One region of the Pseudomonas sp. Z8(2022) genome, then DNA from elsewhere that is predicted to be linked to it. Evidence: predicted binding sites of a transcription regulator. Region 1 holds the regulator's gene; each other region holds the start of a gene.
What was found. Region 1 encodes FliA, which starts transcription of late flagellar genes. Its sites were predicted from a motif close to CTAAAGTTTNNNNNNNNNNNGCCGNTAA; they were not measured.
Positions count from the first base shown of each region.

Region 2: the regulator FliA is predicted to act here: its motif matches at 1,446-1,473, upstream of OEG79_RS11455 (methyl-accepting chemotaxis protein).
Region 3: the regulator FliA is predicted to act here: its motif matches at 3,316-3,343, upstream of OEG79_RS09370 (methyl-accepting chemotaxis protein).

Region 1 covers NZ_CP107549.1:1,692,922-1,697,660, reverse strand. The annotation lists gene OEG79_RS08065 (chemotaxis protein CheA) at 1-1,342, opposite strand, end outside; gene OEG79_RS08060 (protein phosphatase CheZ) at 1,355-2,143, opposite strand; gene OEG79_RS08055 (chemotaxis response regulator CheY) at 2,163-2,537, opposite strand; gene fliA (RNA polymerase sigma factor FliA) at 2,636-3,382, opposite strand; gene fleN (flagellar synthesis regulator FleN) at 3,379-4,209, opposite strand; gene flhF (flagellar biosynthesis protein FlhF) at 4,301-4,739, opposite strand, start outside.
Region 2 covers NZ_CP107549.1:2,411,228-2,415,966, reverse strand. The annotation lists gene OEG79_RS11465 (OsmC family protein) at 1-231, opposite strand, end outside; gene OEG79_RS11460 (amidohydrolase family protein) at 398-1,408, shown strand; gene OEG79_RS11455 (methyl-accepting chemotaxis protein) at 1,539-3,164, shown strand; gene fabB (beta-ketoacyl-ACP synthase I) at 3,223-4,443, opposite strand; gene fabA (3-hydroxyacyl-[acyl-carrier-protein] dehydratase FabA) at 4,455-4,739, opposite strand, start outside.
Region 3 covers NZ_CP107549.1:1,977,184-1,981,922, reverse strand. The annotation lists gene OEG79_RS09380 (FMN-dependent NADH-azoreductase) at 1-567, opposite strand, end outside; gene OEG79_RS09375 (LysR substrate-binding domain-containing protein) at 687-1,589, shown strand; gene OEG79_RS09370 (methyl-accepting chemotaxis protein) at 1,590-3,272, opposite strand; gene OEG79_RS09365 (Na+/H+ antiporter family protein) at 3,388-4,704, opposite strand.

The DNA.
Region 1 (4,739 bases):
CCTCACCCACCAGCTCGAGGTTGATTTCCTTCTTCAGGTTGCGCGCCAGGTCGCGCACCAGACGTGGGAAGCGGCCGAAGACCTTCTTGATCGGCTGCATGCGCGTCTTCATCACCGAGGTCTGCAGGTCGGCCGTCACCACGTCGAGGTTCGACACGGCCTTGGCCATGGCCTCGTCGCCGCTGTTGAGGCCCAGGCGAACCAGGCGGTTACGCACCAGCACCAGCTCGCCGACCATGTTCATGATCTCGTCGAGGCGTGCTGTATCGACCCGTACGGTGGTTTCTGCCTCACTTGCCGCAGGTGCCTTGTCGGCAGCCGGGGCCGGAGCGGCAGGACGGGAAGCAGCTGGCTCGGCCTTGGTCTTGGCCGCAGCAGGCTTGGCAGCCGGCGCAGCGGCCTTGGGCGTGACAACAGGATCTACCGCGGCTGCCGGCGCCGGCTCGCTAGGCGGCACGAACTTGCCCTTGCCGTGCAGCTGATCGAGCAGCGACTCGAACTCGTCGTCGGTGATTTCATCGCTGGCCGCTGCCGGCGTTGCCGCCGGGGCGGCTGGTGCAGCGGCTTCGGCCGCGCCCGAGAACTGGCCCTTGCCATGCAGCTGATCGAGCAGGGCTTCGAACTCATCGTCGGTGATTTCATCGCTGGCTGGTGCAGCCGCCGCAGGCGAAGCCGAAGCGGCAGCCACAGGCGCCTCGACCGTGCCGGTGAACTGCCCCTTGCCATGCAGCTGATCGAGCAGCGACTCGAACTCGTCGTCGGTAATTTCGTCGCTAGCGGTGTTGCCTTGCGCGCTCGCTTCGGCAGACGGCGCCTCACCCAGCGCGTCGAGCAGTTGTTCGAATTCGCTGTCGGTGATGTCGCCAGAGGAAACAGGTGCAGCAGCGGCCACAGGTTCCGGCTCGGGCTCCGGTGCGGTCTGCTGCACGGGTGCGGCAGGCGCTTCGCTGCCACCCGGTTCGGCCAGGCGAGACAGCGCGGCCAGCAGTTCGGGCGAGGCAGGGGTCGGCTCGCGGCGCTCACGCACCTCGCCGAACATCCCGTTCACAGCATCAAGAGCCTCGAGCACCACATCCATCAGTTCCGAATCGACGCGACGCTCACCCTTGCGCAGGATGTCGAAGACGTTTTCGGCGATATGGCAGCACTCCACCAGCTCGTTGAGCTGGAGGAAGCCTGCACCACCCTTGACGGTATGGAAACCGCGAAAGATGGCGTTGAGCAGGTTCATGTCGTCCGGTCGGCTTTCCAGCTCGACCAACTGTTCGGACAACTGTTCGAGAATCTCGCCGGCCTCTACCAGGAAATCCTGGAGAATCTCTTCATCGGCGCCGAAGCTCATATTGTGTGCTCCTTAGAACCCTAGACTGGACAGCAGGTCGTCGACATCGTCCTGACTGGAGGCGACGTCATCACGCTTATCGGCATGAATCTGCGGACCTTCACCCCGCGACGGCTCTTTTAATTTTTCCTGCTCTTTGCGCAACACTTCGTGGTCGTGCTGAATACCGGCAAAACGATCGACCTGACTCGCCATCAACATCAGCTTGAGCAGGTTGCTTTCCACTTCGGTCACCAACTGGGTGACTCGCTTGATCACCTGACCGGTGAGGTCCTGGTAGTCCTGTGCCAGCAGAATGTCGTTTAGATAACCTGAGAGCTTGGCGCCATCCCGTTCGCTACGGGCCAGGAACAGCTCGACTCGCTTGGCAAGCTCACGGAAGCCATCGGCGTCAATTTCGCGGCGCATGAAACGACCCCACTCGACGCTCAGACTCTGCGCCTCGTCGCTCATGTCGTTGACCAGCGGCGCGCTCTGCTCGACCAGATCCATGGTGCGATTGGCGGCCCTCTCGGTCATGGTCACGACATAGTTCAGGCGCTCGGTCGCGTCGGCGATCTGCGAAAGTTCCTGAGCATGGGGCATGCGCGCGTCAAGCTGAAAGTTGACGATGGCGTTGTGCAACTCACGGGTCAGCTTGCCGACTTCGTGATACAGCCCGCGGTCGCGGACCTTGTTGAGCTCGTTGATCAGTTGCACCGCGGCGCCGAAGTTACCTTGTTCGAGACTGTCGACCAGATCGCGGGCGTTGCTTTTCAGGGTCGACTCAAGGTCACCCATCGTAGAGTCATCGTGTTCCATAGCACCCTCGCGGCCGGCATCAGCCGTTAACCCGCTCGAAGATCTTCTCGATCTTTTCCTTCAGCACCTGAGCGGTGAAGGGTTTGACCACGTAGCCATTCACGCCGGCCTGGGCCGCCTCAATGATCTGATCGCGCTTGGCTTCGGCGGTCACCATCAGCACCGGCAGGTGCTTGAGGCGCTCATCGGCACGCACGGCACGCAGCAGGTCGATACCGGTCATGCCGGGCATGTTCCAGTCGGTCACCAGAAAGTCGAAGCTGCCGCTTTGCAGCATCGGCAAAGCCGAGGTGCCGTCGTCGGCTTCCGCGGTGTTGGTGAAACCCAAGTCCCGCAAGAGGTTCTTGATGATCCGTCGCATCGTCGAGAAATCGTCAACGATGAGGATTTTCATGTTCTTGTCCAAGTCGACCTCCGTACAGTCCCAAACGTATTGCGCTTGCAACTACGTCCTTTAATCGTGAAACCGTTTCTGCCTGCGAGTACGCCGCTTCAATTGGCGCGCCATTCACTCAGCCGCGAGCGCAAACGCGCCGCGCACTGGCTGTGCAACTGGCTCACGCGCGACTCGCTAACCCCCAGCACTTCACCGATTTCCTTCAAGTTCAGTTCTTCATCGTAATACAGCGCCAGCACCAGACGTTCGCGCTCCGGCAAGCCGGCGATGGCATCGGCCAAGGCCGCCTGGAAGCGTTCGTCTTCGAGGTCCCGCGAAGGTTCGAGGTGGGTGTGCGTGGCGTCTTCGTGCAGCCCGCCATGCTCGCCGTCCTGTAACAGGTCGTCGAAACTGAACAGGCGGCTGCCCAAAGTGTCGCCAAGAATGCCGTAGTAATCTTCCAGACTCAATTGGAGTTCGGCCGCAACCTCGTGATCTTTAGCGTCGCGTCCTGTTCTTGCTTCGACGGCACGAATGGCGTCGCTCACCATACGGCTGTTGCGGTGCACCGAACGCGGCGCCCAATCCCCCTTGCGCACCTCGTCGAGCATGGAGCCACGGATACGAATACCGGCGAATGTCTCGAAACTGGCACCCTTGCCGGCGTCGTATTTGCGCGAGGCTTCGAGCAGGCCGATCATGCCGGCCTGGATCAGATCATCGACCTGCACGCTGGCAGGCAGGCGCGCCAGCAGGTGGTAGGCGATGCGCTTGACCAACGGAGCGTAACGCTCGATCAGCTGATGCTGGGAGTCCTGCGCCTGAGCCTTGTTATACATACGAAGTCCAGAGGCTGCTGTCATACGGCCGAGTCTGCAGTCGGTTGCTGTACCAGACGCTCGACGAAAAACTCCAGATGGCCGCGGGGATTGGCCGGCAGCGGCCAGGTGTCAACTTTCTGAGCTATCGCCTTGAACGCCAGCGCGCATTTGGATCGCGGGAAGGCTTCATAGACTGCGCGCTGCTTCTGCACGGCCTTGCGCACGCACTCATCGTAGGGCACGGCACCGACGTACTGCAGGGCGACATCGAGGAAGCGATCGGTCACTTTGGTCAGCTTAGCAAAGAGATTGCGCCCTTCCTGCGGGCTGTGGGCCATGTTGGCCAGGACGCGGAAGCGGCTGATGCCGTGGTCACGATTGAGCAGTTTGATCAACGCATAGGCATCGGTGATCGAAGTGGGCTCATCGCACACCACCACAAGGATTTCCTGCGCGGCGCGCACGAAACTGACCACTGCATCGCCGATGCCGGCGGCGGTATCGATCACCAGCACATCGAGGTTTTCACTGATATCGCTGAAAGCCTGAATCAGACCGGCATGCTGCATCGGCGTGAGGCTGACCATGCTCTGCGTGCCGGATGCGGCCGGCACGATGCGAATGCCACCCGGTCCCTGCAGCAGGACATCGCGCAGATCGCATTCACCTGCAATGACATCGGCCAGCGTGCGCTTGGGCGTCAACCCCAGCAACACGTCGACATTGGCCAGCCCCAGGTCGGCATCCATCAACATCACCCGACGACCGAGATCGGCCAGGGCCATGGACAGATTCACCGACACATTGGTCTTGCCGACGCCACCCTTGCCGCCGGTCACCGCGATCACCTGTACGGGATGCATACCCATGTTTTCTTTACACCTTGTCTAACTTCGACTTGGCCATCAGGCCGTTCACTCCCGCGCCATATGCGCCAGAGGGTGCAACATTCTCGCCGCTTCAACCGGCTCGCTGCGCCGGGCTGTGGTAGAGGCCGGCGAACATCTGCGCCATGGCATCCTCACTCGGCTCCTCGGCAGCCTGCAGGCCTACCGCACGGCTGACCAGCTGATGACTGCGCGGTACCTGCAGATCGTCAGGAATCCGCGGGCCGTCCGTCACATAGGCTACCGGCAGTTGATGGCCTATAGCCAGACCCAAAACCTCGCCCAGGCTCGCGGCTTCATCCAGTTTCGTCAGTATGCAGCCTGCGAGGCCGCAGCGCTTGTAACTATGGTAGGCCGCCTTGAGCACTTGACTCTGACTTGTTGCAGCCAGAACCAGATAATTTTTCGCCTTGATGCGTGCCGAGGCGAGGCTTTCCAGTTGCAGACGCAGGGCCGGATCATTGCCCGGCAGCCCGGCAGTATCGATCAGCACCACGCGCTTCTTGGCCAGC
Region 2 (4,739 bases), 720 kb from region 1:
GCTGTCATCACGTTCGACGCTGACGTCTATGCCTTCGAGCGGCAGGCCGCGCTGACGCGCGTAGAGCAGCAGGGTCATGGCCTTGCAGGTGCCGATCGAAGCGTCGAACAGATCATGTGGGTCGGGGCCGGCACCGTCGCCACCGAGTTCGGGCGACACATCGCCGAGGAGTTGATGAGCTCCTATATCGATCTGCTGCTGCAGGCCCTTGCTGTTATGAATGCGGATCATGACGCTCCTTGTTGGCGTGATGGCGATGCTCGCCAGCCTAGGTGCTGTTGCCGTTTCGGTGCAAGCTGCCGCGTCGCCCCGGCCGACCGCCGAACTTGCCTGGCGAGTCGACGGTCTATGCTGCTCGGACCGTCAGGAGGACTCGCCCTTGCTTCAATCTAGAACGATGCCATGGATTCTTGTGCTCGGTACCCTGATCGCCTGCAGTGCCCAGGCCAGGGAATACCGCTACAGCGACGCCCATCTGCACTATGTCGACTTCTTTCAGGAAAGCGCCGGGATGGATGAGTTGCTGGAGAAAATGGCAGAGAACAACGTCGATCATGTGATGTTCTCTGGCATCCCGGTGGCCAAGAAGTGGGATGAGGACGAGCCCAAGCGTCCACGCTATTACGCCGGTGACGACGCCAATGCCTATTGGTACAGCGCCACCGACGTGTTCATCGCCGATGCCTACAAGCGTCTGCCGGCGGAGCAGCGCAAGCGTTTCCATCCGTTTCTGTCCGGCTTCAACCCCAACGACAAGAATGCCGACGCGCATATCCGCCGCATGCTGGAACTCGACCCCGGCCTTTGGCAGGGCATTGGCGAAGTCTTCACACGACACGACGATCTCACCGCGCTGATTCACGGCAGTGCCCCACGCGCGAGCAACGAAGCTTTGGCGCGGGTCTTTCACCTGGCGGCCGAATACGATCTGCCGGTGATGCTGCATTCGAACATCACCTCGAAGCGCGAACCCAAGCCCATCTACCTGGAGGAAATCGAGACCGCGCTGCGCAACCACCCGCATGTTCGCTTCATCTGGGCGCATGCCGGTACCAGTGCCGAGATTCACCGTCATCAGAAGAAGCTCGATTTTCTGCTGGACACGGTCGAGCGCATGCTCGGGCAGTATCCGAATCTGTACATCGACCTGTCTTGGACCATGCTGCGTCCCTATCTGCTGGACGCGAACGGCAAGCCCGAAGCGAAGTGGGTGCAACTGGTCAGCAGTTATCCGGAGCGCTTCATGCTGGGCTCGGATGTGGTCGGGCGCTTCGGCAGCCTGGGTGAGTACATGAAGGGCTTCGATCCTTTCCTCGACGCTCTGCCTGAAAACGTGGCGCACAAGGTGGCACGGGACAATTTCCTGGCATTGCTGCCGGCAGCCAGGCGTGAGGAACTGGGGCTTTAGAACCTGTGGTTGAGGTCAGGTTGTCTACCGATGGCAGCTAAACTTTGTCGCGCGTCTGCCGATTAAGGGAGCACCCCCAAAAAGAACGCCGCACCAGCGGCGTTCTTTTCGCTTTTTCGGAGATATCCCGATGTTTCGACAAATCTCGATCGCCATGCGTGCTGCGCTTGGTTTCGCTCTGATTGCTGCCGTAGTGATTTTGCTTGGCGTGTTCGCCGTGTTCCGCCTCAACGGCATCAACAATGCGGCAGAGGAGGCAGCGACTTACTGGACCCCCGGGCTGGTTACCGCCGGCGATGTCGAAGCAAATTTCTTACGCGTCCGTGCACTGACCCTACGCCTGATGCTGAATCGCAGTGCCGATGGCCTGCGTGAAGGCCTAGCCAGCGTGGAGACGGTTTCCCGCGAGCTGAGCCAGCGAGTGAGCGACCTGGAGGCCCATGCAGCAGCCAAGGCGGAATCCAAGGAGGCTTTTCGACGCTTCAAGGATGCGCTTGGTCTGTACCTGCAGGCGCATGCCAAGGTAATGGAATTCTCCCGTCAGGGGCTGGTCGACGAGGCCATCAGCGTCGTCAATAGCGAGCTCAATGGCTATGCCAATGCTGCAACTTCTGCGCTGATTGAACTGGCCAATTTCTACGAGAAGGGCGCGGAGACGGTCGCCATCGAGGCGGGCGGTATGGTGGCCAGCGCGTTGCGTGGGGTAATCATTGCCATGGTGTTGGCTGCAGTGCTGACGGTTGTGCTGGCCTTGGTGCTGACCCGCAGTATCACCCAGCCGCTCAACCAGGCGGTAAGCGTAGCCGAGGTGATCGCGTCCGGTGATCTGACCCGCGAGGTTCCTGTTGAAGGAAACGACGAGCTGAGCAAGCTGCAGCACTCCCTGAGCCAGATGCAGGCCAGCCTTCGCGAGACCATCCAGCGCATTGCCGACTCGTCCAACCAGCTGGCGTCGGCTTCCGAAGAACTGCATGCGGTGACCGAGGATTCGACCCGTGGTCTGCATCAGCAGAATACCGAGATCGAGCAGGCCGCTACGGCAGTCAACGAGATGACCGCTGCAGTCGAAGAGGTGGCGCGCAATGCCGTGAGTACCTCCGAAGCTTCGCGCGAATCGAACGTTACCGCGCTGCAGGGCCGTGAGCAGGTGCGTCAGACCGTCGACTCCATCGGCCAACTGGCCGATGACGTCACCACTACCTCGGGTGAGGTGGAGCAGTTGGCCGAGCGTGTTCGTGAGATCAGCAAGGTGCTCGACGTGATTCGCTCCATCGCCGAGCAGACCAATCTGCTGGCACTCAATGCTGCCATCGAAGCGGCCCGTGCCGGTGATGCCGGTCGTGGCTTCGCCGTGGTGGCCGACGAGGTGAGGGCGCTGGCCCATCGCACCCAGCAGTCGACTCAGGAGATCGAGCAGATGATCGGTGGCATCCAGAGCGGTACCGATCGCGCCGTCAATGCCATGCAGAGCAGCAATGGCCGCGCCCGCTCGACGCTGGAGGTGGCGCAGGCCGCAGGGGCGGCGCTGGAACAGATCACGCAAGCGATCTCTTCGATCAACGAACGCAACCTGGTGATTGCCAGTGCTTCCGAAGAGCAGGCGCAGGTGGCGCGCGAGGTGGACCGCAATCTGGTCAACATCCGCGACCTGTCGATGCAGACTTCCGCTGGCGCCAACCAGACCAGCGCGGCGAGCCAGGAGCTGTCGCGCCTGGCAATCGATCTCAACAACCTGGTGGCGCGCTTCAAGGTCTGAGGTAGGCTACAAACAAAAACGGCGCCCGAGGGCGCCGTTTTCTTTACCGCAGCAGCAATTACTTGCCGGTCCAGCGCTTGAGCACCAGGGTGGCGTTGGTGCCGCCGAAGCCGAAGCTGTTGCTCATCACTGTGTCGAGCTTGGCGTTTTCCACGGTGGAGAGCTGGATCGGCATGTCGGCCACTTCCGGATCGAGTTCGTCGATATTGGCCGAGCCGGCGATGAAGTTGCCTTCCATCATCAGCATGCAGTAGATCGCTTCCTGCACGCCGGCAGCGCCGAGGCTGTGGCCGGACAGGCTCTTGGTGGAGCTGATGGCCGGGGCCTTGTCGCCGAACACTTCGCGGATGCCGCGGATCTCGGCAACGTCGCCAACCGGGGTGGAGGTGCCGTGGGTGTTCAGGTAGTCGATCGGGGTGTCGACGGTGGCCAGGGCCTGCTGCATGCAGCGGATCGCGCCTTCACCGCTCGGGGCGACCATGTCGTAACCGTCGCTGGTTGCGCCGTAGCCGACGATTTCCGCGTAGATCTTGGCACCGCGGGCTAGGGCGTGTTCCAGCTCCTCGACCACGACCATGCCGCCACCGCCGGCGATGACGAAGCCGTCACGCTTGGCGTCGTAGGCGCGCGAGGCTTTTTCCGGGGTGTCGTTGTACTGGGTGGAGAGGGCGCCCATGGCGTCGAACAGGCAGCTCTGGCTCCAGTGCTCCTCTTCACCGCCGCCGGCGAAGACCACGTCCTGCTTGCCCAGCTGGATCTGCTCGACGGCGTTGCCGATGCAGTGGGCGCTGGTGGCACAGGCCGAAGAAATCGAGTAGTTAATGCCCTTGATCTTGAACGGCGTGGCCAGGCAGGCGGAGACGGTGCTGCCCATGGTCCGGGTGACGCGATATGGGCCGACACGTTTGACGCCCTTCTCGCGCAGGGTGTCGATGGCTTCCATCTGGTTCAGGGTGGATGCACCACCGGAACCGGCGATCAGGCCGGTGCGCGGATTGGAAACCTGTTCCTCGCTGAGCCCCGAGTCCTTCACGGCCTGCTCCATCGCCAGGTAGGCATAGGCGGCGGCGTCGCCCATGAAGCGAAACAGCTTGCGGTCGATCAGTTCTTCCAGGTTCAGGTTGACCGAACCGGAAACATGGCTGCGCAGACCCATTTCGGCATAGGAAGGGTTGAAACGGATGCCGGATTTGCCCGCGCGGAGGCTGTCGGCAACGGCTTCTTTGTCATTGCCCAGGCAGGAAACGATGCCCAGACCGGTAATCACGACACGACGCATGTGCAAGTCCTTCAGAAACTGTCGGTAGAGGTGAACAGGCCTACGCGCAGGCCTTCGGCGCTGTAGATCTCGCGGCCGTCGACGCTGACGCTGCCATCGGCAATACCGAGGATCAGCGAGCGGTTGATGGTGCGCTTGATATGGATGTTGTAGGTGACTTTCTTGGCGGTCGGCAGTACCTGACCGAAGAATTTCACCTCGCCGCTACCCAGAGCACGTCCACGGCCCGGGTTGCCCTGCCAGCCCAGGTAGAAGCCGACCAGCTGCCACATGGCATCGAGGCCGAGGCAGCCTGG
Region 3 (4,739 bases), 280 kb from region 1:
ATTCAGGGCCTCGGCGCGAGGCTCCTCGCCGTAGGACAGGCCTTCGGCACGGACGATCTCGATCTCCTCGATGCCGAGGAAGTTGAGCACGTACACCAGATAATCCTCGTGCGCCTGACCACTCGGCTGACCGGCATGCAGGCCGCCGGCCGTGGAAACGATCACCACTTTCTTGCCGCCTGCCAGCCCTACAGGGCCGCTTTCGGTATAGCGGAAGGTCTTGCCGGCTACCGCGATCCGATCAATCCAGGCCTTGAGCTGGGTGGGGATGGTGAAGTTGTACATCGGCGCACCGATGACGATGGCATCGGCCGCAATAAACTCTTCCAGCGTGCGTTCGGCCAGCTCGGCTTCGTGCTTCTGCGCAGCATCGCGCAATTCGGCCGGCGTACCAGCGGCGACCAGGCTGGCAGCGGAGAGGTGACTGATCGCGTCGCTGGCCAGATCGCGGTAAGTCACCTGGGCATTCGGCGCGACAACGCCCCAGGCCTCGACCACGGCGCGGCTGAGCTGACGGGAAGCGGATGCATCGCCGAGGATGCTGGAATCGAGGTGCAGTAGGTTCATGGCGTATCTCCAGAGTGTGATGCGACGTAACGGTGCGTTGGCGGAGATACTATCCATGAAGCCAATAGCCGATAAGATCGCAAAAATGCGATGCTTCGTCCCATATATAGGACACTGAAATGCAAGACCTCAACGACTTGTTCTACTTCGCCAAAGTGGTGGAGGCCGGTGGTTTCACCGCTGCCGGAAGGCTGCTAGGCATTCCCAAGTCACGTTTGTCACGACGCATCGCAGAATTGGAACACCGCCTGGGCGCACGCCTGCTGCAGCGTTCGACGCGCAAGCTGGCACTCACCGATATCGGCGAACGCTACCTGCGTCATTGCCAGGCGATGCTGCTGGAAGCCGAACAGGCCGAGGAAACCGTGGCCAACCTGACCAGCGAGCCGCGCGGCCGGGTGCGGTTCTCAACGCCACCTGGCGTGACGCTGCTGCCGGACCTGATCAGCGAGTTCCTGAAGCGCTACCCCAGGGTGCAGCTGGAAGTACTGCAGACAAGCCGCCGCGTCGACCTGCTCAACGAGGCCGTGGATGTGGCCCTGCGCGTGCGTAACGTCAATGATGAAGAACCCAGCCTGATCACACGCCGCCTGCTGCCTGCGCGCGCCCATATCGTGGCGCACCCGGAGCTGATCAGCGGGCTGAACCTGGAACAGCCTGAGGATCTCCAGCAACTGCCGGCTCTGGGTTCGATTCGCGCAGATCGGCGTATCCATCTGCGCTTCTGTCACGCCACGACGCAGCAAGTTCGGGAAATTGCCCTGGAAGCACGCCTGGCGGTCGACGACTTTCCCATGCGCAAGGCTGCAGCATTGGCGGGGATCGGCATCACGCTGCTACCGACCACGCATTGTCACGAGGAACTGGCCGACGGTCGTCTCATCGCCCTGCTGCCGCAGTGGACCGTACCGCAAGGCCACATCCAGCTGGCCTATACCCACAGGCGCGGCATGTCGCCAGCAGTCCGCGCCTGGATCGAACTGCTGAGCGACGCTTTCAGCCGCTGGAGCTACCCGGTCTGATCAGATGCGGAACTGACGCACCAGCGCTCCCAGACGCTCACCGAGACCCGCCAGGCTGCGAGCCGTCTGCGCGCCGCGCTCGGTTTCATCGGCGACGCTGTCCACGGCAACCGCGATCTGGTGCACGCTGCGGTTGATCTCCTCGGCCACAGCGGTCTGCTCCTCTGCGGCGCTGGCGATCTGCGCGTTCATCGCGTTGATGGTGGCGATCAGTTGAGCGATGGCATCGAGGGATTCTCCGGCCTTGTTGGCCTGCTCGCTGGTCAGTTCGCCGGCATCGCTGGAGCGCCGCATCGAACTCACCGACTGCTGCGTGCCCTGCTGCAGACGATCGATCATGCCCTGGATTTCCTGAGTGCTCTGCTGGGTACGGCTGGCCAGCGCCCGCACCTCATCGGCGACCACGGCGAAACCTCGCCCGGCTTCACCGGCACGCGCCGCCTCGATGGCCGCGTTGAGCGCCAGCAGGTTGGTCTGCTCGGCAATGGAGCGAATCACATCGAGCACGCTGACGATCGACTGCACGTCCTGCTGCAGGCTGTCGAGCGAGACACCACTGCTGCGGATGTCCTCTACCAGCGAATGAATACGCTGGATGCTGCCGTCGACCACACTCTTCGCCGCCTGACCTTCGCGGTCGGTCTGCTGCGCGGCTTCTGCGGCGTTCTGCGCACTTTTCGCGACTTCGTGAGCAGCGGCCGACATTTCGTTGATCGCCGTGGCCACCTGATCGGTCTCGTGGCGCTGCTGTGCCATCGCCTGCTCCGAACGTTGCGCCTGCTCGGAAACCTGATTGACCAACTCGGTGAGCTGCCCGGTCATCTCGACGATCTGCCGAACCAGACCGTGCACCTTCTCGACAAACCGGTTGAACGAGCCGGACAGTTGCCCCAGTTCATCATCACTGGTCACGGGCAAACGACGGGTCAGGTCGCCCTCACCCGCCGCGATGTCGTCGAGGTTGTCCTTGATCTGCTGCAGCGGACGCAGGAATGCGTTACCCAGCCATACGCCGACCGCCCCGAACACCAGCAGCAGAATCACCGCCACGACCACGATGCTGGTGATGATGGTGTTGATACGCTGGTCGATATCTTTCTGCACCTCGCTGATCTGCGCCTCGATGCCATCGAGGTTCAGTGCGGTGCCAAGAGCCATGTCCCACTTCGGCAGGTAGTAGCTGTAGGCGAGCTTGGGCACCATCACCGATTCATTGCCTGGCAGCGGCGAGGAATAGTTGACGAAGTAGCTGTTGTTCTTCGCCACGTTGACCAGCTCGCGGTTGATGTAGACGCCGTTGGAGTCGCGCCGGTCAGCCAGGTTCTTGCCGACATCCACCGGGCTGTCACCACGGAACAGGCGCACCACGTTGGAATCGTGGCCGAAGAAGTAGCCATCTGCGCCGTACTTGATCTTGGAAAGAATGGCGATGGCCTGTTCGCGACTGGCCATGTCACCCTCTGCGGCGCTGTCGTAGAGCCCCTTCACGGAGCCCAGGGCGATCTGGATGTAATGCTCCAGCTCGGTGCGTTTTTCCTGCAGCAAGCGCTCGCGCGTCTCGGCCACTTCGTCAACCGCAAGGTTCTGCAGGACTCGCGCGGCGGTGCCACTGAGCACCAGCGCGAAGAGGATGACGGGAACCAGCGCGAGCAGGATCACTTTGCTTTTTAATGTGAGGCGCATTCTTGTTGTCCTTCTTATGCGGAAGCAAAACGGGGCTACCGATGTATCGGCAGCCCCGTGGAAGAATTAAGCGACCCCACGCGCCGAAAACTTAATTCGGCGTCGGCTCACGCCGTCAGAGGAGCATGGCGGCCGCCCAGCCGAACGCCAGCAGCGGCAGGTTGTAGTGCAGGAAGGTAGGCACCACGCTGTCCCAGATGTGATTGTGCTGACCATCGGCGTTGAGCCCCGAGGTCGGGCCAAGCGTGGAGTCCGATGCCGGGGAACCGGCATCGCCCAGAGCACCGGCGGTGCCGACGATGCAGACGATGGCCAGCGGGCTGAAGCCCAGCTGGATGCACAGCGGCACGAAGATCGCGGCGATGATCGGCACGGTGGAGAACGACGAGCCGATGCCCATGGTCACCAGCAGTCCCACTAGCAGCATCATGAACACGCCAAGGCCACGGCTGTTGCCAATCCACTCGGCAGAGGCATCCACCAGGCTCTTGACCTCGCCAGTGGCGGTCATCACCTCGGCGAAACCCTGGGCGGAGATCATAATGAAGCCGATCATGGCCATCATTTTCATGCCTTCGGTGAACAGGCCGTCCGCCTCTTTCCAGCGCACCACGCCGGACACCGAAAAGATCACGAAGCCGACCAGCGCGCCGATGATCATCGAATCCAGCCACAGCTGCACGACGAACGCCACGGCGATGGCCCCCCCCGCAACCAGCAGGCTCAGCGGGTTGTACTGAACATCGACGCGCTCGCTCTGGGCAACCTTATCCAGGTCATACGCGCGCTTGCCGCGATAACTGAACAGCACCGCCACGAGCAGGCCGAAAAGCATGCCCAGCGCCGGGATCGCCATGGCCTGGGTGACGCTGATCCCGGAGACATCGACACCGGACTTGGCGACGTTGGCCAGCAGGATCTCGTTAAGGAAGATGCCGCCAAAGCCAACCGGCAGGAACATGTACGGCGTGATCAGTCCGAAGGTCAGCACACAGGCAATCAGACGGCGGTCGAGCTGCAACTTGCTCAACACGTAGAGCAGCGGCGGAACGAGCAATGGAATGAAGGCGATGTGAATCGGCAGCAGGTTCTGCGAGGAGATCGCGACCGCCAGCAGCAATGCGATCATCAGCCATTTCAATCTGCCGCCACCTTCATGTTGCTTGTCGACCAGTGCCAGAGCATGGTCCGCCAGGGCATGCGCCAGGCCGGATTTGGCGATTGCCACGGCAAAAGCGCCGAGCAGAGCGTAAGACAATGCAACCGTCGCCCCGCCGCCCAGTCCCTGGTTGAACGCCTGCAGCGTGCCCTCAATACCCAGCCCACCCAGCAGGCCACCGGCCAGCGCACCGATGATCAGCGCCACAACCACGTGTACGCGACAGAGACTGAGGACCAGCATGATGCCGACCGCAGCGATTACAGCGTTCATAGTACTCCACCTGAACAGCGCAAAAACTGCCTAAT